Regions from separate parts of the Paenibacillus sp. FSL H3-0329 genome, predicted to be linked through region 1. Evidence: riboswitches for the same ligand, from Rfam matches in the RefSeq annotation. Region 1 holds a riboswitch; each other region holds the start of a gene.
The links. A riboswitch is a leader RNA that binds a small molecule or an ion and turns the genes downstream of it on or off. The one in region 1 is predicted to bind cyclic di-GMP.
Positions count from the first base shown of each region.

Region 2: linked by a shared signal. The riboswitch ahead of NSQ66_RS02360 (choice-of-anchor A family protein) and the one ahead of NSQ66_RS03160 (transglutaminase-like domain-containing protein) in region 1 are both predicted to bind cyclic di-GMP.
Region 3: linked by a shared signal. The riboswitch ahead of NSQ66_RS10475 (DUF6612 family protein) and the one ahead of NSQ66_RS03160 (transglutaminase-like domain-containing protein) in region 1 are both predicted to bind cyclic di-GMP.

Region 1 is NZ_CP150150.1:715,164-725,349, reverse strand. It holds gene NSQ66_RS03185 (RNA polymerase sigma factor) at 1-315, opposite strand, end outside; gene NSQ66_RS03180 (acyl-ACP thioesterase domain-containing protein) at 514-1,266, opposite strand; rRNA gene rrf (5S ribosomal RNA) at 1,505-1,621, opposite strand; rRNA gene NSQ66_RS03170 (23S ribosomal RNA) at 1,751-4,677, opposite strand; rRNA gene NSQ66_RS03165 (16S ribosomal RNA) at 4,910-6,467, opposite strand; gene NSQ66_RS03160 (transglutaminase-like domain-containing protein) at 6,835-7,644, opposite strand; cyclic di-GMP riboswitch class I at 7,658-7,738, opposite strand; cyclic di-GMP riboswitch class I at 7,813-7,895, opposite strand; gene NSQ66_RS03155 (class D sortase) at 8,015-8,674, opposite strand; gene NSQ66_RS03150 (GtrA family protein) at 8,777-9,184, opposite strand; gene NSQ66_RS03145 (glycosyltransferase family 2 protein) at 9,171-10,151, opposite strand.
Region 2 is NZ_CP150150.1:527,697-537,882, reverse strand. It holds gene NSQ66_RS02385 (ATP-binding cassette domain-containing protein) at 1-340, opposite strand, end outside; gene NSQ66_RS02380 (ATP-binding cassette domain-containing protein) at 331-1,185, opposite strand; gene NSQ66_RS02375 (Gx transporter family protein) at 1,215-1,772, opposite strand; gene NSQ66_RS02370 (NusG domain II-containing protein) at 1,756-2,145, opposite strand; gene NSQ66_RS02365 (alpha/beta hydrolase) at 2,965-3,900, opposite strand; gene NSQ66_RS02360 (choice-of-anchor A family protein) at 4,050-6,227, opposite strand; cyclic di-GMP riboswitch class I at 6,336-6,426, opposite strand; gene NSQ66_RS02355 (hypothetical protein) at 6,922-7,314, shown strand; gene NSQ66_RS02350 (ASCH domain-containing protein) at 7,512-7,925, opposite strand; gene NSQ66_RS02345 (MarR family transcriptional regulator) at 8,253-8,666, shown strand; gene NSQ66_RS02340 (SDR family oxidoreductase) at 8,680-9,501, shown strand; gene NSQ66_RS02335 (DUF3221 domain-containing protein) at 9,693-10,037, shown strand.
Region 3 is NZ_CP150150.1:2,426,563-2,436,748, reverse strand. It holds gene NSQ66_RS10485 (CapA family protein) at 105-1,121, shown strand; gene NSQ66_RS10480 (NADH-dependent flavin oxidoreductase) at 1,201-2,364, opposite strand; gene NSQ66_RS10475 (DUF6612 family protein) at 2,477-3,325, opposite strand; cyclic di-GMP riboswitch class I at 3,443-3,534, opposite strand; gene NSQ66_RS10470 (RNA polymerase sigma factor) at 3,738-4,256, shown strand; gene NSQ66_RS10465 (DUF4179 domain-containing protein) at 4,240-5,853, shown strand; gene NSQ66_RS10460 (Cof-type HAD-IIB family hydrolase) at 6,006-6,806, opposite strand; gene NSQ66_RS10455 (pseudouridine synthase) at 6,841-7,605, opposite strand; gene NSQ66_RS10450 (RsmB/NOP family class I SAM-dependent RNA methyltransferase) at 7,608-9,128, opposite strand; gene NSQ66_RS10445 (DUF309 domain-containing protein) at 9,230-9,679, opposite strand; gene NSQ66_RS10440 (GTP pyrophosphokinase family protein) at 9,669-10,186, opposite strand, start outside.

The DNA.
Region 1 (10,186 bases):
CAACAGACGCTTTCTTCGCTTGCGTTTGCGAACCTGATCTAGACAATGATGATAGGCCACTTTATACAGCCATGCACTAAAAGAGACTCGTTTCTCATAACGTCTGAGTTCCTGATACACTTTTACAAATATATCTTGCACAGCATCCTCTGCTTCTTCATGACTTCTCAAAATATAATAGCAATACGTATAAATCTTTCTTTCATAGGCTTGTATTATAGTTCTATAGGCTTCGCGGTTACCCGCAAGAACCTGATCGATAGCCTCTTCAATTATTGTTTGATTCACTTGGACCCCGGGGCTGCGACGTTCCAAAGAATCACCTCCTTGTTATTGACTACAACTATATAACGAATGTGATCCCTTTAATTGTGACAGGCTCAAAAAAATTCTCCAAATATGTTAGAAACATTATCCGTTTTTCAATAAAAAAAGCGACTGCCCCGATTGATGTTCGGAGAAATCGCTTTATATAATAATATTCCATATTTATAAATTACTTACTTATTCGTACTAATGGACACCTTTTAACGCTATACATGCTTCAAAATACACAGTATCACTATTCTGACCGCGTACATATATACCATCATCCGTTACAGCTGAACGTAAAATAGTCAGTTCATCCCCAAACTTAGCTTCTTGTAGATAAGTAATCCGGAAGCGTGTGAACTCTGCATTATCCCATTCCGCTAAAGTGAGCGCATCACAACATAAATCCCCGTATCGGGCATTATTCAAATGTCCGTTGCTGTCCAGCCCACTATATCTTACCTGATACCGATAAGCTTCTTCCATAGTAATATCAGAAGGGATCGTTACCTTAACAGGCATATCGCCTACTGAATCGCCATTATAGTGCTTAACCTGAACTGGAAGGGCATTCGGTCTAAGTATCTTTCTCTTCTCAATATCTACTAAAGCCCATATGGATCGTGCTGTGGCGATTTCTATATGATCTGCATCGAAAATACGATAATCCCGTTGCCACAGTGCCCCTTTAGTGCCTTTACTCCAGGTATGTACGCTAAGCACATCATTTGGGCGGGGAATACGCTTAAAATCAAGATCTAACGTAATCATCATCCAGCCCATTCCTGCATTCAGAATCTCTTCCACACTTATCCCCAAATTACCCACTGCGAAGTCTGCCGCACATTGCATGATATCCAGAATAAAGGATAACTTACCCTGCGAACGATAATCCGTGTCGCTCGCATGTACAGAAAAATCTTCTATCCACACAAGATTGCTACTGTTGTCCATTGTTTATCCTCCTGCCATGCAAAATATCCTTGCATTTACTTGAAGTATCCACATATACCACTGCTCTATCCACATAAATTGGGGACTACTTTCATTTTTGAATATATTTTATTATTTCATCCACATGTTAGTAACTTTTATAATTTCGTTAATTCCCCATAACTTATCCACATTATTTAAATTAAGCGATAAAGGGAACAAAAAAGCCATTGTTGATAAATCAACAATGGCTTCGTGTGCTTGGCAACGTCCTACTCTCCCAGGACCCTTCGGTCCAAGTACCATCGGCGCTGGAGGGCTTAACGGTCGTGTTCGGGATGGGTACGCGTGGAACCCCTCCGCTATCGCCACCAAACATGCGTCTGTGAAACAGACGCTGCCGCGTGAAATTCGGTTCATCACCAGAAGTGAGAATGAATTTCTAAGCGTGTTACAGGCTTAATCGCCTGAAAACTGAACCCGAAACGAATCTGCATTCTAAGTATAGGATAAGCCCTCGACCGATTAGTATTGGTCAGCTCCATGCATTACTGCACTTCCACCTCCAACCTATCTACCTCGTCGTCTTCAAGGGGTCTTACTAATTGGGAAATCTCATCTTGAGGGGGGCTTCACGCTTAGATGCTTTCAGCGCTTATCCCGTCCGTACGTAGCTACCCAGCCATGCTCCTGGCGGAACAACTGGTGCACCAGCGGTACGTCCATCCCGGTCCTCTCGTACTAAGGACAGCTCCTCTCAAATTTCCTGCGCCCACGACAGATAGGGACCGAACTGTCTCACGACGTTCTGAACCCAGCTCGCGTACCGCTTTAATGGGCGAACAGCCCAACCCTTGGGACCTACTTCAGCCCCAGGATGCGATGAGCCGACATCGAGGTGCCAAACCTCCCCGTCGATGTGGACTCTTGGGGGAGATAAGCCTGTTATCCCCAGGGTAGCTTTTATCCGTTGAGCGATGGCCCTTCCATGCGGTACCACCGGATCACTAAGTCCGACTTTCGTCCCTGCTCGACTTGTAGGTCTCGCAGTCAAGCTCCCTTATGCCTTTGCACTCTGCGAATGATTTCCAACCATTCTGAGGGAACCTTGGAACGCCTCCGTTACTCTTTAGGAGGCGACCGCCCCAGTCAAACTGCCCGCCTGACACGGTCCCCGTACCCGGTAAGGGTACTAGGTTAGAACCTAGATACGATCAGGGTGGTATCCCAACGGCGCCTCCACCGAAGCTTGCGCTCCGATTTCTACGGCTCCCACCTATCCTGTACAGATCGTACCCAAATTCAATATCAAGCTGCAGTAAAGCTCCATGGGGTCTTTCCGTCTTGTCGCGGGTAACCTGCATCTTCACAGGTATTAAAATTTCACCGGATCTCTCGTTGAGACAGCGCCCAAGTCGTTACGCCATTCGTGCGGGTCAGAATTTACCTGACAAGGAATTTCGCTACCTTAGGACCGTTATAGTTACGGCCGCCGTTTACTGGGGCTTCGGTTCATAGCTTCGGGTTACCCCTAACCACTCCCCTTAACCTTCCAGCACCGGGCAGGCGTCAGCCCGTATACTTCGCCTTGCGGCTTCGCACAGACCTGTGTTTTTGCTAAACAGTCGCTTGGGCCTTTTCACTGCGGCCCCCTCGTGCTATTCACACTACCGGGGCACCCCTTCTCCCGAAGTTACGGGGTCATTTTGCCGAGTTCCTTAACGAGAGTTCTTCCGCGCGCCTTAGAATTCTCTTCTCGCCTACCTGTGTCGGTTTGCGGTACGGGCACCTTCTCCTGGCTAGAGGCTTTTCTTGGCAGTGTGAGATCATGACCTTCGCTACTATAATTTTCGCTCCCCATCACAGCCCAGCCTTAATGATGTGCGGATTTGCCTACACATCAGCCTCACTGCTTAGACGGACATCCATCAGTCCGCGTCACTACCCTCCTGCGTCACCCCATCGCTCATAGCGGATTACGGTGGTACAGTAATTTCAAACTGTTGTCCTTCGACTACGCCTTTCGGCCTCGCCTTAGGTCCCGACTTACCCTGAGCGGACGAGCCTTCCTCAGGAAACCTTGGGCTTTCGGCGGATCAGATTCTCACTGATCTTTTCGTTACTCATACCGGCATTCTCACTTGTGTAGTGTCCAGCGCTCTTTTCAGTACACCTTCAACCCCTACACAACGCTCCCCTACCCCAGATACATACGTATCTAGCCATAGCTTCGGTGGTGTGTTTAGCCCCGTTACATTTTCGGCGCAGAGTCACTCGACCAGTGAGCTATTACGCACTCTTTCAATGGTGGCTGCTTCTAAGCCAACATCCTGGTTGTCTGTGCAACTCCACATCCTTTCCCACTTAACACACACTTGGGGACCTTAGCTGATGGTCTGGGCTGTTTCCCTTTTGACAATGGATCTTAGCACTCACTGTCTGACTCCCGGCAATAAGTATATGGCATTCGGAGTTTGACTGAGCTTGGTAATCCTTGCGGACCCCGCACCCAATCAGTGCTCTACCTCCACTACTCTTATACCGAGGCTAGCCCTAAAGCTATTTCGGGGAGAACCAGCTATCTCCGAGTTCGATTGGAATTTCTCCGCTACCCCCACCTCATCCCCGCACTTTTCAACGTACGTGGGTTCGGGCCTCCAGTGCGTGTTACCGCACCTTCACCCTGGACAGGGGTAGATCACACGGTTTCGGGTCTACGTCCACATACTAAATCGCCCTATTCAGACTCGCTTTCGCTGCGGCTCCACCTTCTCGGCTTAACCTTGCATGTTAAACGTAACTCGCCGGTTCATTCTACAAAAGGCACGCCATCACCCATAGATCGGGCTCTGACTTTTTGTAAGCACACGGTTTCAGGTTCTATTTCACTCCCCTTCCGGGGTGCTTTTCACCTTTCCCTCACGGTACTGTTTCACTATCGGTCGCCAGGTAGTATTTAGCCTTAGCAGATGGTCCTGCTGGATTCATACGGGGTTTCACGTGCCCCGCACTACTCGGGATCCGTCTCGGAGAGAACACAGTTTAGGTTACAGGGCTTTTACCTCTATCGCGGGCCTTTCCAGACCTCTTCACCTACCATATTCCTTTGTAACTCCATGTGAGACGTCCCACAACCCCAAGAGGCAAGCCCCTTGGTTTAGGCTGTTCCGCGTTCGCTCGCCGCTACTGACGGAATCACTATTGTTTTCTCTTCCTCAGGGTACTTAGATGTTTCAGTTCCCCTGGTCTGCCTCTACACACCCTATGTATTCAGGTATGAGTAACTGCGAATTACCACAGCTGGGTTTCCCCATTCGGACACCCCCGGATCAAAGCTTGCTTACAGCTCCCCGAGGCAGTTTCGTTGTTCGCCACGTCCTTCGTCGGCTCCTGGCGCCTAGGCATCCTCCGTGTGCTCTTATTAGCTTAACCTTGATTCTTCCGAAGAAAAATCTCACTAATAACATTTACTTGTTTACACAAGTTGCTAAAAGATGTTCTAAAACGCAAATTCGTTTCGGTATCCAGTTTTCAAGGATCAAGTCTTACTTGAGAGCTTAAACTCTCAAAACTGAGCAACGAGTGAGTAACAGGCCTAAACCTGAGTTTTGGAAGCTGAGCTTCCGATTTGAATGTTCTCATTGCAGAGAACGATTCTCCATAGAAAGGAGGTGATCCAGCCGCACCTTCCGATACGGCTACCTTGTTACGACTTCACCCCAATCATCTACCCCACCTTCGGCGGCTGGCTCCCTTGCGGGTTACCCCACCGACTTCGGGTGTTGTAAACTCTCGTGGTGTGACGGGCGGTGTGTACAAGACCCGGGAACGTATTCACCGCGGCATGCTGATCCGCGATTACTAGCAATTCCGACTTCATGCAGGCGAGTTGCAGCCTGCAATCCGAACTGAGACCGGCTTTGATGGGATTGGCTCCACCTCGCGGCTTCGCTTCCCGTTGTACCGGCCATTGTAGTACGTGTGTAGCCCAGGTCATAAGGGGCATGATGATTTGACGTCATCCCCACCTTCCTCCGGTTTGTCACCGGCAGTCACTCTAGAGTGCCCAGCATTACCTGCTGGCAACTAAAGTTAAGGGTTGCGCTCGTTGCGGGACTTAACCCAACATCTCACGACACGAGCTGACGACAACCATGCACCACCTGTCTCCTCTGTCCCGAAGGCCGCTGCTATCTCTAGCAGATTCAGAGGGATGTCAAGACCTGGTAAGGTTCTTCGCGTTGCTTCGAATTAAACCACATACTCCACTGCTTGTGCGGGTCCCCGTCAATTCCTTTGAGTTTCAGTCTTGCGACCGTACTCCCCAGGCGGAGTGCTTACTGTGTTAACTTCGGCACCAAGGGTATCGAAACCCCTAACACCTAGCACTCATCGTTTACGGCGTGGACTACCAGGGTATCTAATCCTGTTTGCTCCCCACGCTTTCGCGCCTCAGCGTCAGTTACAGCCCAGAAAGTCGCCTTCGCCACTGGTGTTCCTCCACATATCTACGCATTTCACCGCTACACGTGGAATTCCACTTTCCTCTTCTGTACTCAAGCCACCCAGTTTCCAGTGCGACCTCAGGTTGAGCCCAAGGTTTAAACACCAGACTTAAATAGCCGCCTGCGCGCGCTTTACGCCCAATAATTCCGGACAACGCTTGCCCCCTACGTATTACCGCGGCTGCTGGCACGTAGTTAGCCGGGGCTTTCTTCTCAGGTACCGTCACTCCAGTAGCAGTTACTCTACCGGACGTTCTTCCCTGGCAACAGAGCTTTACGATCCGAAAACCTTCATCACTCACGCGGCGTTGCTCCGTCAGACTTTCGCCCATTGCGGAAGATTCCCTACTGCTGCCTCCCGTAGGAGTCTGGGCCGTGTCTCAGTCCCAGTGTGGCCGTTCACCCTCTCAGGTCGGCTACGCATCGTCGCCTTGGTGGGCCGTTACCCCACCAACTAGCTAATGCGCCGCAGGCCCATCCCTCAGTGACAGATTGCTCCGTCTTTCATTCTTCTCTCAGGAGAAAAAAGAAATTATCCGGTATTAGCTACCGTTTCCGGTAGTTATCCCAGTCTGAAGGGCAGGTTGCCTACGTGTTACTCACCCGTCCGCCGCTAAGTTACTTTGAAAGCAAGCTTTCAAAGTAACTCCGCTCGACTTGCATGTATTAGGCACGCCGCCAGCGTTCGTCCTGAGCCAGGATCAAACTCTCCAATTAGTATTGAAAAGAGCGATATGCTCATTTTGAAACATCTGACGAGAAAATTAATTCTCTAATTTTGGATTTCACTTGCGTGATTTCCTACTCACTCGTTGTTCAGTTTTCAAAGATCAAGTTCTCGTTGACGCCGTTTAATGTCTCAGCAGCAACTCTTATAATATATCATGTTGTTTTCAGAAATGCAAGCTTTATTTTTCGAAGCTTTTTATCAGCCTCGTTTGTATCGCCTGTACACTGTCTAACAACGCTTACCTATAATACCCCAACTATTAATAGAAAAGCAACCCCTAATATAAAAATAAACAACTAGCTTAATAATTAAGCTAGTTGTTTATTTAATAGAGTTATGTTTCTAGCGGCGAATTTAATAGTATTTTGCCGCAGTATATTTGCTTGAGGCTTTAATTAAATCGGTTTTCTTATCACTCTTTGCAAGTCCTGCATCCACTGTAGTATCAATGGTAACCCACTTCCCATTAAGCAATACTTCGTTCCAGGCATGATATTGCGTAACGTAGCTTGTATTCCCCATTACCAACTTAGCAGGAACATCTACACTCCGCAGCATTGCGGCAAAAAGAGAAGCGTAATCATAGCAAATCCCTTTTTTAGTAGTCAATGTCTTATCGATGCTTGGAATATAATCAGTAGTTACACTATTAGCAAGAGAGTAGTCATATTGTACATTCGCAACTACATAGTTATAGATCGCTTTAACTTTCTCTTCGTCTGTTGTTTTGCCTTGTACTAATTGTTTAGCTTTGACAATCGCTTTATCAGAAGAACTCCATTTCACATTCTGTACGGAGCCCAAATATACGGAATTCGAGTCACTCATGGTTACGTCTACTACTTCGGAATATAACGCTTTGTATTTATTACCGGTTGTGTTCTCCAGAACAGAAACCTTATAAGTCCCATTTCCTTGTTGCAAAGGGAAGTCCTCAGCTTGTCCAGAAGCATACAAGTTATAAGTATAGCTGCTGTTATCTTTGGTGATCATGAGTTTGATTCTTTTATCTTTCGGAATATCATAGTTAATACCAATAACACCTTGAGCCACTTTGGATGTAATCAACCAGCTGGCATCTGCACTTGCAGCTTGAGCTGTACTTACCGGAACTGAAGTCATTAGGACGAACAACGCCACCAGCATAAAATAAACCTTTTTCACGGATAAAACTCCTTTCGGTAGCTGGCTGCCATCCTTTCGGGAAGGCCCTTTAGCTTTGCGTCCCTACCTTTCGATAGGTTTGCCGTTATCGTATAAGCTCTATCTGTTCTAGCTTTACTAGATATAATTGATAGAATCCATTTGAAACAAACAAAAAAAGCCTCTTCATTCGGTAGCTGGCTGCCATCCTTTCGGGAAAAGGCCCTTTAGCTTTGCGTCCCTACCTTTCGGAAGGTTTGCCGTTATCGTGTTTAGCTTTTATAGTATAATACTATCATATTTATAGTTGTGAACAAGACCTAATTTACTAGATTACCCATTATTTTATAAATATCTCCCGGTATTTGTGTTTTCTTGTCATTCACTATTCTCATTTTGTTAATTTAGCATGAACAATCAGCCGATGCGTTGGATTCACTAGCGGATCACATGTAATCAGAGTAAGAATCTTATCCTTGTCATTCCCGTCAAGAACGGAGACATCACTCGGATCTACAACAGAAATATCGTATACCTCATAGTTAAACACCTGATCACTAGTCTTTACCGTGATAACATCCCCCACAACAACCTCATTCAATCTGTTAAACAAACGACCCGTAGTTCTAGCCCGATGCGCCGCGATTGCAGCATTTCCGATCTCTCCAAGGGGTGCCGTTTCTTTCATATGGGCTGCAGCATGTTTCATATTAGCTTTTGTAGCCCCTTCTAATACAGGCAGCTTCAAATCAATCTTAACGATTTCAATTAGTGCGATTACTTTGCCACCGACCTCAATCTCCGGTTCAGGCTTTTCTGTCTCTTGGGGTTGGGGCTGTGCCTGAGCATCCAGAACCGATTCCTCTGCTAACAGCTGAGTAACTTCAGCATACCTGCTCTTCAAATCTGGCTGGGGAGTACTATCGGCAGTGCTTAGTTCAGCCGTTTCTAATAACTTCTCCTGCTGCCTGTCGTTGTACCATTCGTTAGCTGTCGGATATAACATGATAAGTATCCCAGCCAGTATGAGTAGATAGGAGAATTTACGCAATGTTATTCACCTCCGTATATTGTTTCTATGGTTATATACAAATCAAGCAGAAACAGCTACTTGCCTTTAAGCATAGCAACTCCTTCTGCCTGAAATTAATGTTTAAAATACCCATTTACGACTTCCAAAGAAATTGATGATCACCGTGATAAAGGTAACCAGCACCTTGGAGATCAAGACTTGAATACCTAGTCTGTCTGTCAACAGATGCATTAGCAGCAGTGATATTCCGAGCACTACCAGATTCAGCACGATAAACTTGACCAGCTGCACGCGGTCGAAGCCTTCTTTATTCCCCCGGTCGCGATCACGAAAGGTTACTTTTTTATTCAAAATAAAGCTATTCGCCGTACCTGCACTATAGGAGATCACCTGCGCCAATGCGTATACCATCCCTAGTGAATTCAACAATGTGAAAATCACAAAATCAATAAGCGTATTGAGCAAACCTACGGCATTAAATTTAAGGAACTGTATGAATGCAGCACGCAAGTTCTTATCTGACATCATTGTGGTCCTTCCGGCGGTCCAGTTGTTCTTCGTTCTGGTAGCCTTTAGTCTCACTAACAATGTATAGCGGTCTATCTTTAGACTCGTCATAAATCCGTCCGATATACTCCCCAATCACACCCAACAGCATCAGAACGATACCGTTAAAGAGCAGATTGACGCCTACAATGGAAGCCCAGCCCGGAACCGTCCAGGAGGTGAAAAATATCTTTTGAAACAAGACGAAAAATAAATAGAGAAAGCTAGAGAATGAAAGGAAGAATCCAATATACGTAGCAATCTTAAGCGGCTTATGTGAAAAAGAGGTGATGCCATCTAACGCAAAACGAATCATTTTCTTCAGCGGATATTTGGTTTCTCCGGCAAAACGTTCTTCCCGTTCATATTCCACCATAGTCTGCTTGAAGCCAACCCAGCTCACCAAACCTCGGACATAGCGGTTCTTTTCTTTAAGTCCCCGCAGGACATCACATACCTTACGGTCAATAAGACGGAAATCGCCTGTATCCGTAGGAATATCCACACTTGTCATACTGCTGAGCAGGCGGTAAAAGAGCTTCGCGGTGACCTTTTTGAACATCGTTTCTCCGTGGCGCTTCAGGCGTTTCGCATATACAACATCATAGCCCTCTTTCCACTTCTCGATCATTTGCAAAATGACCTCCGGAGGATCCTGAAGATCAGCGTCAATAACAACAACCGCTTGACCTTCGGCATAGTCCATGCCAGCTGTAATCGCTACCTGATGTCCGAAATTACGCGAGAAGTCAATCAGCTTGACATGCTCGTCTCGTTCACAGATCTCCCGAATCATCTGGGCGGAACGATCACGACTGCCGTCATTGACGAAGACCAGCTCATAAGTATCGCCGCACTCGTCCATTACTTTTTTCAAACGTTCATAAGTATGGCTAATTACTTGCTCCTCATTGAACATGGGTACAATCACACTATATCTGGCTTTCACCTTTATTCCTCCTACAAGCTTTTTGGAGCGTTACA
Region 2 (10,186 bases), 190 kb from region 1:
AATTAAGGGGACCGAAAATGAGATCCTTTTCGACCGTATCTTCGAACATCTGCTGCTCCGGAAATTGAAATACCAATCCGACTCGGCGGCGCAGTGGCATTAGCTTAGGTGACTTCTCACCAGCCTGAATGGTTACATCAAGCACTTTTACCGTACCCTCGGTTGGTTTCAGTATCCCGTTAAACATTTGCAGCAGCGTCGATTTACCTGAGCCCGTCGCCCCCGCAATACCAACCATCGAGCCAATGGGTACACTGAGGTTAATGTCCCGGAGCGCCGTCAGCTTCCAGAGGCTTCGGTCAGCGTAGGTGTAACTTACTTGCTGTAATTCTATGGCCATAACGTGTCTATAAGCTCCTTTTCACTGATCGGAACATCCACATGAATACCCTGGTTCTGCAGCTCGCGTGCAAGGCGCCAAGGATAAGGTTCACGCAGATGGCATTTTTCCAGAAGCTCCTCGTTGCGGAACAACTCCGCCGGTGTAACATCTGCAGCCAAACTACCTCCATGCAGCGCAAGCACCCGATCCGATGCCAAAATCTCATCTGCATCATGCGTAATCATGAGGATCGTGTACTTCCCTTCTGCCCGCATATCCTGCAGAATGCCGAGAAGGTCATTTCTGCTTCCTTCATCCAACATAGAAGAGGCCTCGTCAAAAATGACGATGCCTGGTTCCATAGCAAGAATGGAAGCGATAGCAACACGCTGCTTTTGGCCTCCCGACAGCTCACCCGGATGCTTGGACAACAGATGATTTATTCCTAGTCTTGTCGTATAGGAGTGCAAACGTTCAGCCATCTCTTCGTACGGCAAACAAAGCCCTTCCAGGCCGAATAGGATATCTTCCTCTACAGTGGCTCCAATAAACTGATTATCTGGATTTTGGAACACCATTCCGATACATTGCCGAATGCTTCCGATCGTTTCCTCACTAAGCAGCATGCCACTAACCTCAATCTCACCAGCCCCCTTAGGCAGCAGAGCATTGAGCAGCTTGACCAACGTAGACTTCCCGCAGCCATTAGGACCAACCAAGCTGACCCATTGTCCTTGTGAGATAGATAACGTTATATTTTGAAGAATCGGATGCTCGGGATCATAGCCAAACGATACCCCATCCAGAGAGATGACTGCTTGTCCTTCTCCCTCTAAGTCTTGACCTTCGTATGATTCATTCATGTTAGTCATCCTTCCGCTGATGTGACTAATCAGTCCAAAAATTCTTCAAACAGCGATATTTTTGACAATGACGCCACCAAATAACGGACTGCATAGCCCACGGCAATTCCTGTTACTACCCCAGTGATCAGCAGCATGGGAAGATAATAAAAAATACTAAGTGATGCAAATACCATAGAAGCTGCCAGCAGCTGACCGATATTATGTGCAATCCCACCAGCTATACTAATTCCGATCAAGCTTATACTCTTACCTTTGCCACTAATCAGCATCAGCACAAACATAACAACAAAGCTAAAAAGTGAACCAAATAAACTAAACAGCAAGCTTGAGAAGGTACCTAGCAGAAATGCAGTAAGCAGTGTTTTGAGGATGACAAGCAGGAAAGCATCCCGTCCACGTAAAAAGTAAATACAAGTCAAAATCATAATGTTGGCCAGTCCGAGCTTAGCACCCGGCACCAGTCCCATCCCGGATAACGGAATCTGTGCCTCTATTAAACTTAACACTACTGCCACTGCGGCGAAAATCGCAATAATCACTGTTCTTTTTAAAGCTGTTGCAGATTCACTACTGGACATAGGCATCTATATCATCCTCCCCCGACGCACTGGTGATTTCGACTAATACTCTATGCGGTAGACAGACAATCGTCTGTTTGGGCAGGGTAATAAAACCAAAACCTAGGCAAACTTTATCAGCGCAATCGGCATCGTACATTTCAATCCCGTAATCATGCACCTTCAAAATGTTATAGCCGCGTTCCGTGCGGACCTCAATGGTTTGTTCTTCTTTTGTAAGCTTTACCGTTTTAAATAACTCACCGTCCACCGTTACATTGGCTATGAGATTTTTACCGGCCCCACCTTTGTCATCATTGTCCGAAAACCATCTCGGTACGAGAAAAGCGAGCGCAGCAATCAATACGATGGAAATCAGCCACACATCTGCGCGTTTCATAAAAATCTCCCTTATTTTTTAATTAAAATCCAGACTTATTAATTATAACGGTCTACCCTCAATCCTTCAATCAATGTTGGAGTTTATTGTCAGTTTTAGAGAGCTGTTCACAAAATAGGCACGCAAAATAACCCCAGCAGACACAAGCCCTTCGTCTCTGGCATTTTCAGTTGTAGTTTGTAGCGTTTGCAAAAATATCCAACTTACATTTTAGCCCATTTGCACCGAGATCGCCCATCTCCTCTGGTTTACTAGCTTTTCCGGAATAATTCACAATTAACCCAATTTAAGTTACTTTCAAAATCTAAGCGCTCCTTATCGAGGTTTGTTCCTCTCTAGAATCAAATAAACCTTATCTTGGAATTCATTATTATATTTGCCTTTTAAACAATAGTGTGTTATATTTATATGGTATTTGTTTTTCGATATATTGAATATCCCCACCAAGAAGATGTCAGGCCGACTATTATACACATCGGCATTTTGGACAAAGAGGCTTTATGTTTTCTTGCAGTACTCTTCCTTTTTATGAGATTAAATTCGAAATATAGCATTCCGATTCACACTGGCGCGGTCAATGGAGCCGCAAGGGCAAAAGAGAGGTAGGGCTTTTGTCGTATTGGAAGGATTATTCTCGCCACACGGCTGCTGGAAATAACAAGGAATCAAGACACCCGTTACTCACGAACGGCGGGGGATGAATATAACGAGAAAGCATGACGGTACGATCCTTATTCAAGGACTACGTCATGTGTGGAAAAATATAGGCGCCCGATAACCGCTACCTAGCGGATATCGGGCGCTGTCTACGTTCAGGACTTATTTTACATATCGGCTTACAAAAGCTGTTACTACATCTATATACCCCGCCTTATCCGTATCATAAGACAATCCATGCCCCGCTTGCGGCACTATGAGCCTCTCCTTTGGACTCTGGCATGCCTCATACAATTCATTCATCATAGCAAAAGGTACAAAGTTATCCGCATCCCCGTGAATAAAAAGAATCGGAACCTTCGCTTTCCGCACTTGTTTTAATGCAGAGGCTTCACCAAAACCATACCCCGCCTTCAAGCGGGTGATTAGACTTGCACTTTGAACGAAAGGGAAACTTGGCAAACGATACATGCGCCGTAGTTGGTAAGATAATTGTGCTTTTACTGAGGTATAAGCGCAGTCCGCAACAATAGCTTTTACCTGCGGCGGAAGATCTTCCCCTGAGGTCATTAGCACTGTAGCACCGCCCATAGAAACACCGTGAAGCACAATTTGAGCACTAGACCCAGTCTTTTTAATCATGTATTCAATCCATTGCAAATAATCTTTTCGTTCCGGCCAACCAAAACCAATGTAATCCCCTGCGCTATCTCCATGCCCCCTTGCATCGGGAATTAGGATGTTAAAGCCTAAGTTCTCGTAGTAGATTTTGGCGTACGCCCCCATATCCTTTGCTTTACCTGAATAACCGTGGGCTAGAATGGCTGTGCGTCCCGCAGCACGATTAGATTGGAGTAAGAAACCTCTTAGTTTAAGTCCATCTGCAGATACGATCTCAATATTCTCGAAGCTCTGGCGAGAGACCCAATCTTTCCCCTCCCCCCAAGAAGCTCCGGCAACCGGAGGATCAGCCTTCAGATTAGGATTATTACTTAGAAATACCTTTGGTGCTCGTTTAATAGCAATACCATAGAAGAAAAATCCCACATAGATTAGAATCCCTATGATGATTACAGCGCTAATAATGAACCATATCAATTCGCCTTCGCCATCCCCTCTTCATTTCTTTTGCAACAAGAGTATACCATCTACTTAGAATGCACCAAACTATCGCAATCATGACATACAAATAGAGCCGCCATCGGGACACCCCCCGAAAGCGACTCTATGTTGTGCTCTACCGTTTATTATTTATTCTTTTTGGAGAACTTGGTTCTCATTAATAATCCGATAAGTGCAAAACCTAAACCTGCTACATAGTAAGGTGCAGGACTTGATTCACCCGTTTTTGGCAATTCCTTCACAGGTGGCTTACCTAATGGGATCGTATCGTCCACTACGATGATTTCATCAGGTGTTGGTGTTGGCGTTGGTGTCACTGCCGGTACCGGGCCTAATGGGATCTCATCATCATCAACAAGTACTTCTGTGCTATTCGACGGTGTTGGTACTGGCGCTGGTGTCGGCGAAGCTACAGGCCCAAGCGGCACAGGATCTTCTGCAAGAACTATAGTGCCAATTACGGATGATGGCGTTGGTGTCGGGAACACCGAAGTCTCTGGTGTCGACGTTGGTGTTACCTCTGGTGTTGGTGTTACCTCTGGCGTTACCGTCGGTGTCGGTGTTGCTTCTGGTGTTACTGTCGGTGTCGGTGTTACCTCTGGCGTTACCGTCGGTGTCGGTGTTACCTCTGGCGTTACCGTCGGTGTCGGTGTTACCTCTGGCGTTACCGTCGGTGTCGGTGTTGCTTCTGGTGTTACCGTCGGTGTCGGTGTTGCTTCTGGCGTTGGCGTTGGTGTCGGCGTCACTGTTGGCGTCGGCGTTGGTGTCACTGTTGGCGTTGGCGTCGGCGTTGGTGTCACTGTCGGCGTCGGTGTCACTGTTGGCGTCGGTGTCGGTGTCGGCGTCGGCGTCACTGTCGGCGTCGGTGTTGGCGTCGGCGTTGGTGTCACTGTCGGCGTCGGTGTTGGCGTCGGCGTTGGTGTCGGCGTCGGCGTTGGTGTCACTGTCGGCGTCGGTGTTGGCGTCGGCGTTGGTGTCGGTGTTGGCGTCGGCGTTGGTGTCGGCGTCGGCGTTGGTGTCACTGTCGGCGTTGGTGTTGGCGTTGGTGTCGGCGTCGGTGTCGGCGTTGGTGTCGGTGTCGGTGTCGGTGTCGGCGTCGGCGTTGGTGTCGGCGTCACTGTTGGCGTAGGCGTTGGTGTCACTGTCGGCGTCGGTGTCGGTGTCACTGTTGGCGTCGGCGTTGGTGTTGGCGTCACTGTCGGTGTCGGTGTTGGTGTTGGTGTCACTGTTGGCGTCGGTGTCGGCGTCACTGTTGGCGTTGGTGTCGGTGTTGGCGTCGGCGTTGGTGTCACTGTCGGCGTCGGTGTTGGCGTCGGCGTCGGCGTTGGTGTTGGCGTCACTGTCGGCGTTGGCGTTGGTGTCACTGTCGGCGTTGGCGTTGGTGTCACTGTCGGCGTTGGCGTTGGTGTCACTGTTGGCGTTGGTGTCGGCGTTGGTCCAGGTTCATCACCATCGTATGGATAGTGGTGAAATTCACCACCACCAGTCCCTTTGAGTGAAGCCGCCACTAAAGTACCGTTAATCTGACCATTAATAAAATCAACATGAGCATAGGGGGCAAGTATGCTTCCCATTACACCTATGCCTGCCATATCAAGATACGCAGCTTGGCTAAAGTTAAGCAAAATTTTCTTGCTGTTCAACACGTTATTAGGTAGAAATCCGAAGTTTTTCATTTTTACGTTAGAACCATCAATATTAATAATTGCTGTAGATCCTGAAGGAACATTTATTGTAATTCCATAGGTATTAGAGACGTTATCTCCTGGAACATTAAAAACATTGACCGCAGGATCTGTACCTGTCAGGGTAAGACTGCCATATTGGTACACTGTTGTTCCATTCGCCGGCAATGCTGCAAGTTCTGCTGATTTGTCCTTCAAAGACTGACCTACGGCTGAAAAGTCAATCGTACTCCCCTGTCTTTTTGTACCTCCCTTGAGGAGCGTTACATTCCCTGAAAAATCTCCCCCGTGCACGATATTCCCATAAACAGTACCTCCGTTGAAAGTAAGATTCCCTCCAACAACAAGTGTGTCAGTCAAGGAAACCTCAGCAGCGGTCAACCTATCTCCAACACTATAGTTGGTTAAGTTAACGTTACCTCCAGCAGCAAACCTTCCTTCCGTATCCGAAACCGTTGTTATATCCCCTAGAATAAACACGTTGTAGACCCCTGCAATTCCCAATGTAGAAGAACTACTAGCTCCAGCAACTCCAGCTCCTAATGAGGAAAGCCCACTACCTACCGTCAAAATCCCAGCTAATACAAGCGAGAGTAACGGTCTTATTCTTCTTTTCAAATGGCACACCTCCTAAAACTATGATTTATATTAATCAGAATAATTACCAGAAACTCTAAAGGACCTAACAACAAAAAAGACCGCCAAAAAGAAGTGGAATTCCCTTCTCATGGCAGTCGGACGGTCATTGTGCCTTTAAGACACTTTAGACTCCTGGACTTTGCGTCCCGCCCTTTCAGACGGTTTGCTATTATCATGACTATATATATGTATTACACTGCAAGTCCAGAACTGGTAGCCGAAGCATTCTCTCCAATAACCGTCTATGACTTTTAATACTTTTTGAATTAATAACAGTTTAGCGCCCGACACCCACAATTGTCAATCAATTCCTTTCGATGATCCCCCTCATTATTACCATACAAAAAAAGCGCCTAAAGGCGCTTCGCATAAGGTTTTTCATTAAATTTTAAAGTAACTGTATATAGCCCAATATGGATATCCATAAGGGAACACTCAGAATTAAACCAAAAAACAATCCACGCTGGAGGCTGCCCTCTTTTTCCATCATAATTCTCCTTTATGTGCGTCCGATACATTAATTTTTATTATTACAATTTTAATATAATTTATTCTTCGTTATTTAGTTGTGAATTTAATCACATTGAATAAGCTGTTTAGAAATACCATTGATTATTTTTGGAATATCGGGGTAGAATACGAATATACGTTCCTATTAGAGGTGATGAGATTCATGCATAGAGCAGAAAGCAGGGACAACATGCTGGTGAAATCTTATTTATTGCTTCCGATGATTTTATCAGCTTTCGAACGGGACTCCGCCATTTTATCTACACACTTACGAACACCCGCCCCTTATCTGGAGGTGCTTGGAACAGCTGCTGCAGTAGCTACAACAGATCTAAGGGATGTTCGTGCAGAAATGAGAAGACGGGGAATCAAGGTGTATGAGCAAAACAGACTTAATACGGGAATTGAAGCCAAGTATATATGTCGTGGCTATCACGAACGAATGCTGCTGTTGAATGACATTGTTGCGGCTCAGGCTGCCATCCATATGCGCAGATACCTAGGGCTGGATATTTCCTCTTTTAAGAGTTACGAAGAACAGTATCAGATTAAATAAAGCTGTATAGAAGCCGCTCTACTCTCCCCCCAATCAATTAGTGAACAAAAAAATAGGCCTTACCATGGGAGTTGGCAAGACCTGAGAGAGATATACCACAAAACACTGGGGGGTGTTTGGTGTCTTCAATATATACCTCGAACCTGAAAAAAAGCTGATAGGCACATAAAAATTACATTAAAAATATCATTCGCCGTTCAGAAGTGATCCGAATGCTCCCACAAGCTTAGCCGACCTTTGGCTGGAATTGGATGGCGCAGTGAGTGAACCTCTTCAAGCTTCCAGGCAAAACGTCCTTCGCTATAGTCGCCAAAATCATATTCGTTCCCATTGATCCATTCCCTTAAATCCACCTCTGGAGTAACCACATAACATCCCGCGAGCTGACCTGTAGCAATAATAGCTCCTGTCGGCAAATTATTCGCTGTATAGCCATGTTTCGCCAATACTGATTTGTACGGTTCCTGTTCACAAATCTTTTTGTCAATCCTCATTCCGGCATGGATGCCTAACTCGCCGCGGTAGGCTGTTCTCCATGAACGAGTTTCAAACTCTTTTTCACCAAGAGCAATTAAGGTCGCCCAAGGCTGCCGTATTGTTATACACCGCATGATATTTATCCCCTTTGTTTATGTTGGACGTTTGTCACGGATGCCACGGATCTCGATCTCGCGTTGTGTAATCTTGCTCTCCTTGACTTGATAAATAATCCCAACCGTTTGGTCGATACTCATTTCCATGATTGATCGCCTCTAAAAATAAGAACATTCATTTTTATTATATACAAACAAAAGTTCTAAATATCAATATTATTGACATTCACCTGTAACTCCCCACAATTTAAACAAATAAAATAATTAAAATTGATAAAGGAGAATATAGTTTGTATACTAATCAAGTAGTTAGTGTGCAAACTATATAAAGAGGGGAATTAATTTATGGACAACCCAGGACAGTTATTAATAAGAGTAAGTCTTGAAATGAAAAAAAGCTTAACAAAAAAACTTTTACTTTATAATGTAACAGCTCCTCAATGGGCAGTATTAAAAGATATATCTATTCATTTAGAAGGAACAACTCCAGCTATGATTGCAGAGCGAACTTACTCGGATCGCCCTACAATAACGGGTATACTCGAGCGACTTAAAGCAAAAGGACTTCTGGACATTAGAGATAATCCAAATGATAAACGATCAAATCTTGTATTCATTACAGATTCGGGAATGATAATTAAGAGTCAAATAGAAGTTCTTAGTGACGAAATCATGGATAACGCACTTAAAAATATTTCTGAACAAGAAATGTCCACGTTTATGAACGTGCTTAAAACAATCTATTTAAATATTAGTTAGGGAAGTGAGACTTATGATTCTAATCACAGGGGCAACCGGTAATGTAGGACGTGAAGTGGTTAACGAACTAAGGAAAAGTGAAACACCTTTTAAAATTGCCTCCCATCGAAAAGACAGTGAGTATGTTTATTTTGATTTTGAAAATGCTGATTCTTTTCGTCCAGCGTTAACAGGAGTGAAAAAATTATTTTTACTGCGCCCTCCTCATATAGCTGACGCAAAAAAATATTTCCAACCCCTCATAGATATCGCAAAGGAAGTCGGAGTTGAACACATTGTGTTTCTATCTCTATTGGGCGTAGAGAAAAACCCAATTGTTCCACACCATAAAATTGAAAAAATCATTAAAAAATCAGGAATTCCATATACTTTTTTACGCCCAAGTTTCTTCATGCAAAACTTAATTTCTCAACATGGGGAAGAGCTACGTAAAGAAAAGGAGATCTATGTACCCGCAGGAAAAGGCAAGACTAGCTTTATCGATGTTCGTGATATCGGTACTGTAACAGCTAGAATCCTAACTGAGAATGGTCATGAAAATAAAGGTTACTCGTTAACGGGAACTGAAGCGCTAGATTACTATGAAGTAGCTGAAATTTTATCTGAAGAGCTAGGAGAAACAATCAAATATGTTAATCCATCAGTTCTTCAGTTTAGAGATAAAATGTTAACAAAAGGAATTCAAAAAGAATTTGTGACTGTTATGATTGGAATTTACTTCACTGCAAAAATTGGATTAGCCAAAAAAATCACGCCCGATTTACAAATATTACTTGGTAAAAGACCCATTACATTCAAAGAATTTGCACATGACTATAAGTACGAATTAGTTTAATCATGGTGGTTTTTTGGCTAAACCATCAGGAAGCATTTCAGGATACATTGTTACTGCCGCGTGCGAGGGGAATCAATAAAGGTCGTCATAATGGATATGCTGCTGTTTATTCTTATATTGGTAATGTACAAAATGCTATGCCTGTGCAACCGATTTTAAACTAATGTCGTAACCACTAGAGGGGAAGGTCCATGATTCAAAAACCACGTACTACTATTAAATGGACTCTTATTTTTGTTTTTTTGTTATTAGTCACCGCCTGTAGTAAGAATGATGAAGTTTTGAAAGGAATTGTACATACAATAGATGCAGAAAATAAAAGAATTTTAGTAATTTCCGAATTAAAAGAAGAAGACTTGAACAAGGAATACAAGGAGGTTCTCGAATCTAATGAGTACTCTCAAGCCATTTGGGTAAATAAAGTTGCACCTTCTAAATATAAAAAAAGCGATGAGATTAAAGTATTTTTTGAAGTAAGTGATGATTCATTCCCTGCACAAGTTACCGCCAAAAAAATCACCAAAATCAAGAATTGAGCAAAAAGAATAGAATCTACTATAAAGAAGCGGCGTCTCCAAAAGGGGCGGCGCTTCTTTGTGTAGATTTAAGGAGAAATCCATATTTATAAATGCACTCTGTGCAAAAAAGTGACCCCACCACTTTCGGCAGGGTCTAGATCTATTTT
Region 3 (10,186 bases), 1.7 Mb from region 1:
TAAATAAAAAGCCATACAAATGTTTGCACTTCGCCTTAAAGAAAGAATAACCCCTAACAACTTTATGCCATATCCTAATGAAAATAATAAAAAGGTGGATATCCATGACTGAAATACAAATAGCTGCTGTGGGAGATCTAATGGTCAAACGTTATATTATTTCGGATGCTAAACAGCCTGACGGAACCTATTCGTTCAGCCCCCTGTTTGCAAAAGTAGCTCCTTATCTGAAACAGGCTGATTTGACGATTGGCAATCTCGAAACCACCTTTGCTGGAAGTGGCCCCGAATGCCGGAAAAGCCCACGATCAGGCGGTCCGATATTCAAATGTCCAGACGAACTGGCCCCTGCACTTAAGGAAGCCGGATTCGACGTATTAGTAACGGCCAACAATCATTGCATGGATTATGGTGCCCCGGGTCTGGTTCGGACGTTACGAGTTCTGGACCGTAATGGAATCGACCACACGGGAACAGCTAAATCATTAGAAGAATCCAAGAGAACGCTTATTAAAAACGTCAAAGGAATTACGATTGGCATCCTCTCCTACACAGCAGGAACTAACCGAATTCCTGTACCAGTGAGTAAGCCATGGCTGGTTAACCGGATATCTACGCCCAAGATCATTCGCGAGATTCGAGATTTAAAAAAGAAAGTCGATCTAGTCTTGCTTTATCTGCATTTCGGAAGCGAATATCGTTACACTCCAAACAAGAGACAAAAAGAACTGGTCAATCTCTTCTTTAAAAATGGCGCCGACATCATACTGGGGTCTCACCCACATGTTCTTCAACCGTTAGCGCTTCGTGGAAAAAAACAATTCGTTATTTACTCATTGGGGAATTTTGTTTCGACTAAACTAATGAATATTCCTTATACACAAAGCGGTGTCATTCTTACGCTTAAAATAAAGAAGGATGAAAAAGGACACACGAGTATAACCAACGTAGGTTACATCCCGACTTGTGTAGATCGAAGAATAAAAAGCGGCAGGAAAATTACAGAGGTCATCCCCATCCGCGACGCATTAAAGAGAAGCGACACCGACATAAAAACAGAGCGGCGAAATCTCATGAATCGAATGTTGAAACATACGACAACAATTTTAAAGAGGGAATAGAAGTCATTACACAAAAATAACGTTCCGCGAAATTTACCGCGGAACGTTATAGATTTAGCGCTCAAAACTGTGTTTGGGTTTAGCGTAAACGATCAGGCATCATTAATTTAAGGAATTCTAGAATACCATTCTCTACTACGAGTTCTTCTCTATCTTGATCAGCAAGTACTCTTCTGATGATATCTTCTTTACCCTCCAGCACTTTACTTGTCCAATGAGGATCAATGATAAGAGATCGTCCTACTGCTACTAATTCAGCATTTGTCAACGTTTCCTCTGCGTCCTGTTTGGTACGGATATCTCCTACCCCAATTAAAGGTACACGGCCATTGATTTTCTCATGTACATATTGCAGGATTGATTTTTCTTTAAAATCTTCTGATGCAGAAACTTTCTTAAAATCCCCTAATGAAATATGCAGATAATCCAGCTTTTTATCAGCTAATTTATCAATAAGATAAAAGGTGTCTGTGATTTTAATGCCAGGCTCTTCATATTCTTCTGGAGAAAAACGATAACCGACAATAAAATCCTTAACCTTTGAATTGTCAACGACAGCAATAACTGCATCCACTAATTGGTTAATGAAATTAAATCTTTTCTCTAAGCTTCCGCCCCATTGATCTTCACGACGGTTGGAGTGTGGAGAGAAGAATTGTTGGACTAAATATGTGTTTGCTCCATGAATTTCTACCCCATCGAATCCAGCTTGAATAGCACGTTGAGTCGCTTTTTTAAAATCCTCAATTACACCGAAAATTTCATCTTCTGTTAATGCTCTTGGAATTTCTGCATTCAGACGTTCGGCAGCAATGGCGCTGGAGGAAACGGGTTGTACGCCACGCAATATTTTTGAATCTGTCATTCTTCCTGCATGGAAAAGCTGTAAAATAGCTTTTGTTCCATTTCGTTTAATAGTAGATGCTAATCGGCTAAGGCTAGGAATAAATTGATCGGAGGAAACACTAAGTTCACCTTCCCATCCTTTTCCACCCTCCTGTACATTTGCTGCCGCAGTGATGACCGCACCTACTTCGCCCGTTCTTAGCGAATAGTATTTCAATTCATCTTGTGTTACTACACCGTCATAAAAGCTCATTCGGGTGGTCATTGGAGCCATAACCACTCGGTTTTTTAATGTCAGTCCTCTGCGAAAAGTTAATGCTGTGTCTAGTGCTATCATCTTTTTCCCAACTTTCATTAAATTATATTTAGATAAAATATTATATACATGCGCATACATATAAATTACAGCAATGATTTATTCTTGTCAACTAATAAAGAACTGCTGTTGAATACAACAAAAAGCGCTGTTCAGCGGAACAGCGCTTTTTGCTCGATATGAATCGTCCTTATTATTCTAGTTCGGCCGGTTTTACAATGGCTGTACCTTTATTATTCTTGGAATATTTAGCTTCGATTTTCGTGGTGTATGTATCTTTGGCTCCGTCACTTACCAGCACATAACTCAGATCGACTGTCAGCTTTTCCGTTTGCCAGGTCTTAGTATTGACGAATAATTTCCACGTTACGCTTTTGGGTTGAACTGTCTCACCATCCCAGAGGTTCTCCTGGTCATAGAGTTTGATTATCCCCTTAGCTGCTGTCGGATCGGTTACCGTGAATTGTAAGACCGTTTGTGCGCCAGCCGTGCTGACTTTCATGGATTTTTTATAACTTTTGACCGAATCAAGCATGGAAACAGGATCGTATTGGCCTTTAGAGTAAAAGGCATCCCATTCCGTTTTCTCCAGTCCAAGCCAATACTGTGCATCAGGATCGATCGGCTCCCCGTCATCGTCGTAACCTTCATCTTCAGATTCATCGATCAGTTCACTTCCGTCTACAAGATAGTAAAACTCCTTGTCATTGGCATATAGACTGTACGATGTTTCTAAAAGACTACTAGCGACAGTGCCTGCTGCGGCAAAATTCGGCAGACGGTTGATATCCAGCTTCAGAGTGTTGGTGTTGCTGATACGCACCCCGCCGCTTTGAATATCCTGTTTTTTGGTCACATCCAGATGGAAATTCTTTATTGCTTTGGAGGCTGCCGTTACTTTGCTGATCATCTGATCCGCGGTTACTACTGTTGAGGTAGCTGCAGACACTACTCCTGGATTAGACATCCATCCGATCGTTCCGGACAGCAATAAAGCACCTACTGCCAAACTAGTACCTATTGTTTTGAAAAAACTGTTCATGTACTTCCCCTTTCGGCCCCTTGCGATAATGTAACGCCGTATAGGTCGAAATAATAAAAGAGCTCAAAATAGACTACATATTCTTAGAGCTATCCTTTATGCTTCATAAGACATCCCTATGGCGGCCTGGCGATCATTTCCTTCTGTCGAAAGGCTTTAGACCCATGGCTTTGTGTCATCATCTTTCGATGATTTTACCTTTAACGCGGACATTCAATTAGTTTTAATAGATTAGGGACGCATGTCCCACCGCTAATTTTATCATGGTTATAATTACCTGTAAACGACTTATCTTCCATTCGAATTCGCTATGATACTCAGAAGAAATACTACAATCAAAATGAAAAATGAACGATTACATACGCTTATAAGTCTTATTAATGAGAACAGCAGAGACAGGGGGTGCAGCAAAATGAGTGACCGGGAAATTTTCGAGCTCTATAAAGAACAAGTATATTATTTTTGTTACTACTTAATGAAAAATCAGGCAGATGCGGAGGATATTTCCCAAGAGGTATTTGTAAAAGTTATCTTAGCGGATAAGTCGAAGGTAAGAAACTTGAAAGCTTGGATTTTACGAATTGCTTCGAATGAGTGCAACAGTGTGATCAAAAGGCGTAAGACGGGGTGGATGAAAGAAGTACGTAATTATTTACTATCCAGGTCTGAGGAATCAAACCCTGTAGAAAAACGTTTGGATCGACAGGAAACTAAAAAAGAATTACAAGGGTTATACAGTCAGCTTCCTGACAAAATCAGAATGGTAGTAGTCCTTCGTTTTATAAACGAATTGACTGTACCCGAGATTTCTAAAGTTATGAGCATACCCGAAGGAACTGTAAAATCCAGACTGAACAAGGGACTTAAAATACTAAATAGAATGGGTGGAACCCAACTAAAGGAGCTGAATAGTAATGAGTCTCTATATTGAAAAAGATAAACATATTCCCCGACCGGATTATGATTTGATGTGGACTGCCATAGAACAAGAAGCTTATACACGTCAAAGAAATCTGCATGCCTCCCAGAATACTCCTAGGTCTAATAAAAAGCTTATTCCTATCAGTATTGTCTTCTCTTGCCTCTTACTTGTAACCATTCCTGTATTCGCTAGTATGACGATTAATTGGGATAAAATTGGTGGTCGAAGTGTGAGCAATGCATTAAATAACGGCATCGGTCAACAGTATAATCTTCAAACTTCCATTTCAGGAGTAACAATGAATTTGAACGGTGTTGTAACTGATGGAGAAAAAATGAAAATGCTGTTATCACTTGATACTAAATCTGATCTATCCAAATATACTGGATTTGCTACAGAGGAAAACATCATGACTAGTGAATCCGGTGCCAAGGCAAAGGTATACGGTTATTTAGAATACGATCCTGAAAGCCAGAAACTCATTGGAGTATATGAGACACCTGATACATTAAAGGATGATAAAAAGGACTACAGGTTTGAAGCACGGAATCTCATTTTTTACAGTGATCGGAATATTCCCTTACAATCTAATCATCAAGCAGGGGATACTATCAATACTGGAGTTAAGCAATATCCAAGCATTCAAATCGAATCCGTTCGACATGTTTCCAATCAAACCATTATCCGTTACAAAGTCGCTGCATCACCATCTGACTTAGGACGGGGTAACCCACATTTGGTAGTTAGTACTGGTGGTCAAGAGAATGAAGCAATTCCAACCATCATGCCTAACGAAGGATCGGATTTATTTATTGAACAGGTTTTTAATATAACTGAATCAGATTGGAAGGAAGCTAGTCTTCATTTTAGTTACATTGAAGAAGCGAAACGATTTTCAGGTACGTGGAAGTTCGATTTTAAAGCAGATGGACAAAAAGCAAGTGAGGCGATTTACACTAAGAAACTGTATAACAGTCCTGAATTTCAAGAAAAGACCGGTATAACCTTAGATCAGCTAGTGGTTACCCCTTTGGATATCCAAATTCTAATAGATGAAAATGATTCGCTTAAAAAAGGAATTGTCCACTATAATACCGCTCAGTTGGTTATAGGTGATAAAACAATCACTGGGGGTTGGAATTTGAAAGGTGATCATTCCGAAAGCTACCAGCATTTATTTCAATTCGAATCTCCGGAATGGTATAACGACTGGTCCGATGTTCCAATGAAACTTATATTAAAGGATGCTGTTATTGAGAAACGTGATACTACTAAGAATTGGATCACTATAAACAAACCTAAAGAAGAAAAGCAGTTCACTTCACTTGATGTCGATGGGTTAAAAATTGAATTCACTTACTATACTGAGGGCGAAAATTTGATTGTCGAATCAACATCCAAATCTTCTGGCTTCAAAAGTGTTAACCAAACTACGTTACGGATTAATGGCAAAGAGGTGGTGCCTGAAATTACGCCTAAGGGCATGATATCTGCAGGAACTAATATTGATAGCTACAAAGATATTCCTTTCGACGAAAAAATCGAACTGAACCCTGGTATCTATAAATATAGCGATCCTAGCCGGAACGAGGAAATTAAACTTTAATACAGGAAGTTAATCTATGTCCCGCCCTTTCTAGTTAATCCTAAGGGCGGGTTATTTTTGGATAGAATCATTTCTGTTTATGTATCTCTTTTATTTCCTTCACACCAAAAAAAGCATAGAACGGACTCAAGTCCGCTTTATGCTTTCCATTATTAAGATAAACAATATTTAACCAGCGCATCTCGCACACCATGCTCGTTGTTTGACCCCGTGACAGCATTCGCTGCCGCTTTGACCTCAACCGGAGAATTATCCATTGCAACGCCCATACCCGCGTATGTAAGCATAGAAATATCATTAAAATAATTACCGATCGAAAGAACTTCCTCTTGCGGAATTCCCAGCTTCACAGCCAGATTCTTTAAGGCGTTGCCCTTGGAGGCTTCCGGATGCATCAAATCAACGAAAAATTCACCACTGCGCAAAATATTGTACTCATGGGTCCAAGTACGCCATTCACGTTCAGCTTCGTCAAGGATTTCTGGTTGTGTAAATACAGTAAACTTAACAACCGGTTCACGGAAATCTTCCCATGCTGGCAGTGTAGCCGGCACGATACGGAAGTGTTCATACATATAATTGGCTTCTTTGGTCAGGTTTTCTACATTATCTACATACATATCAAAAGCCGTATTCACATCATAATGAATATCATGCTTTCTACAATAATCAATATAAGGGTCAAGACCACGAGCATCCATACCGTATTGATGCAGCACTTCCCGATCTTTCACACGAACCGTTGCAGCTCCGTTATGACCTAGCACATAACCAGACAACCCCATTTCCTCCATAAAAGGAATCGAGTTCTGCGGACTGCGGCCGGTACATAACACGATTTGCCCGCCAAGACGCGTAACCTCAGCAATGGCTTCTTTATTCTCAGTGCTCAAGTGGTGATCATCATTCAACAGTGTACCATCCACATCTAGTGCAATCAGTTTGTATCTCATACTCCCACCATCCTTGTCTTTCTTTTTCTATATATTATTGTTCTGGTGCTTCTGTACTTAAGAGTGCCAGTTCCTCTAGCGTAAGTTCCCGGCTAGCTCCCAGTGGCAGACTTTCGTCCAGCCTCAATTCTCCCATAGATACTCGTTTCAGAAAAGTGACTTTTTTGCCGACAGCTTGGAACATTCGCTTCACCTGGTGAAACTTTCCTTCTGTGATGATTAGCGAAATATGGGAGATTACTTTACTGCCACGTTCTCTTCCCAATATAGTTAGCTGTGCAGGTAAAGTAACATATCCATCTTCCAGCTCGACACCTGCCGCAAATGCCGCTACATCGTCTGCATCTACGTCTCCCTCAACTGTAGCTTCATACGTCTTAGGGACATGCTTGCGTGGCGATAGTAGTTCGTGGGCAAGCTTTCCATCATTGGTGAGCAGAAGCAGCCCTACTGTGTCCTTATCTAACCTTCCTACAGGAAAAGGTTCAAACTGTACATATTCCTGCTTTAAAAGATCCAGAACGGTCCGATCCCGCTTGTCCTCTGTTGCCGACAGAACTCCCGGTGGCTTATTCATCATAAGATAAATAAATTCTCGATAGGTAACAAGCTCGCCGCCAACCACAATTTCATCGTGATAAGGGTCTACATGAAATCCACTATCCTTGACGACTGCACCATTCACGGTAATTAAACCTTGCTTGGCTTGTTTACGAATATCGCTGCGTGATCCTACCCCCATATGGGACAATACTTTATCTAAACGCTGCTTTTTTGCAGTTTTCCCTGATAGGCTCATTCTTACATCCACCTCCAGCCTGCGGGATATTCATTCTTGAGCACACCGTCCTGCCACTTCCCCCAGCCTGCACTATAACCATCTATGCAGACCAGTACGTATCCTTTTTGGGTAGTTCCTATTTTAATAGAGAGACGTTCTTGACTAATCAACAATGTCTCTCCTTTAAGATAGGAAATAGCTTCATTACTCGTACTGGAAAGTGAGACACTTCGGCAGCTCTCTTCAGGGTGTAACGCGGTAGCCATTGGATGTCCTGGGATAAATCTGCCGTTACGGACATGTCCTACATACCATCCTGGACGAATCGCCTTTAATCCATTTAATCTTTCCTTAGGTAGTGGGGAGATGTACAGATGATCACCGAAGAAAATCGGATACCCTTTTGGCTCCCAGCCAAGCTGATCTTTTATAAAATCTCCATATGCAGCCAATGCTTGCTCTTCTCCTGAACCTTGACGGCCACGTTCAGCGCCAGCAGCAGATTTATTAGAGAACTTACCTTCTTTCCCTCGTCTGGCTTCTGGTTTGTTTGCGGATTTAATATGAGCAGTGCCTTTTTTATTCGTATTCCGTGTAACTGCGCTCAACTTAACTTCGGCTTGATCACGTTCCTCCGCAGATACCTTTGGCCCTACATGCTGCAGCACAGCCATGAAATGTCCTTCACCTTTTACTTTATGCGGCCATAGTCTTGCCGTCCCTGATAATTCTCCAAAACCTGGAGCAAACGAGCCAGTACCTCCAACTGTAATCACCGAAAACTGTGGATGTTCAGAAATAAACTCCGCTATAATTTCCTCATTTTCTTCTGTAGCAAATGTACAGGTGGAATAGACAAGTGTACCTCCCGGTGCCAACGCTGTTGCAGCAGAACGTAAAATATCCCGCTGCATGGCAGCATATTTGGCAGGTGTACCTGAATCCCACTGCTTCACCATGTCTTCGTCTTTACGGAACATCCCTTCACCTGAGCATGGAGCATCAATCAAGATTTTGTCAAAATAAAGCGGGAATGCCGCTGCAATATGATCTGGACTTTCGTTTAATACGATACCGTTGCGCACCCCATACAGCTCTAGATTTTTGGCTAAGGCTTTCGTGCGTTCTGGATGAAGATCATTGGTAACCAACAAGCCTTCTCCTGAGAGCTTGGCAGAAATCTGTGTGGATTTGCCCCCAGGTGCAGCGCATAAATCAAGGACACGATCTCCTGGCTGTACATCAAGCAGTTCCACAGGTGCCATAGCGCTTGGCTCTTGAATGTAATACAATCCCGCGTGATAATGTGGATGTTTACCTGGTCTGGCCCCATCCTCTGTATAGAATCCGGTTGGACACCACGGAATGGGTTCCAGCTCTAAAGTGGAAAGAGCTTGCAATTTCTCCACTGAAATTTTCAATGTATTAACACGAACGCCTCCGTTAGGGGTCTCCTTGTACGAATCCGCAAATTGATTATAATCCGTTCCCAGCAAGTCCATCATACGCTCGCTGAAAGAACTGGGCAGTTGTGCCGCCATGATGCCGTCCTCCTGATAGTACTGCTAAAATTTAGGTGTTTAAAGATTCAAGGAACACCCTTACGGGTGTCCCTTTGGCAATACTCATTTATAGAGGATCATTATTTACGATGAGAAGAGGTCGGTCTTTGAGGACCTCGTCGTTGAGGATTATTCGGTGTGATCACCTTAGCCGCAGAGTTCACTTCATCCGCCAGACCTTGATCAATGATTTCTATAGTCAGATCATAATAAGAAAATGACTGCTGCTCAGACTCCATGCGGCGAACATAATCCTTCACTTCCACCACTAGCTTAGCCAAATTAATGCCAAGTGTCACTGCTGAATATTCTTCCAGCTTGGCAGCAGCCCCACTTAGCATAATCGTTGCACCACGCATATTATTATTGCGGCAATGGTACAACCCAACAGCTACTTGGAGAAGTGCTTTGTACAATGGGTCGCGTTGCTTGGCAAGCCATAGCTCTTCGAGCACCTCGTGACATTCGAAATAATCCCGGTCACGATTAAAGTACACTAGATAAGCCAAGTACAACGGATCATAAGCCATCCGGCAAACTATCCTTTTTAGCTGCGGAGAGAAGTCCCCGTACATGATCCAGAAGCTCCTTCATCGCTTCCATGTCCTGAGCCTGCCATATTTCGTTAAATCGAGCCTGAGTCTCTATAGCCTCATTCACCAAATGATAAAAATACAATTGATGAATAGATTTGAGAATTTGAGTCGTCATATTCGAGTTTTCCTCGAAGGTCTTTTGCGCTTCCAGAATTTCATCACGAATACTGGACATTTCGCTGTCCAAGATGGAGGCTGCTTCAGCTGCAGTTTTCAAGCGCACTCGCATTTCATCCGGCAAGCTTTCCCGATATTTATAATTCAGAGAGTGCTCTATGGTTGCCCAGAAATTCATAGCTAGTGTACGAATCTGGATCTCTGCGAGCACTATTTTTTGTCCCAGAGCTGTCTGCACAGGATATTTAATAATCATATGAAAGCTGCGATAGCCGCTCTCTTTATAATTGGTGATGTAATCCTTCTCATACAGGACTTCAAGAT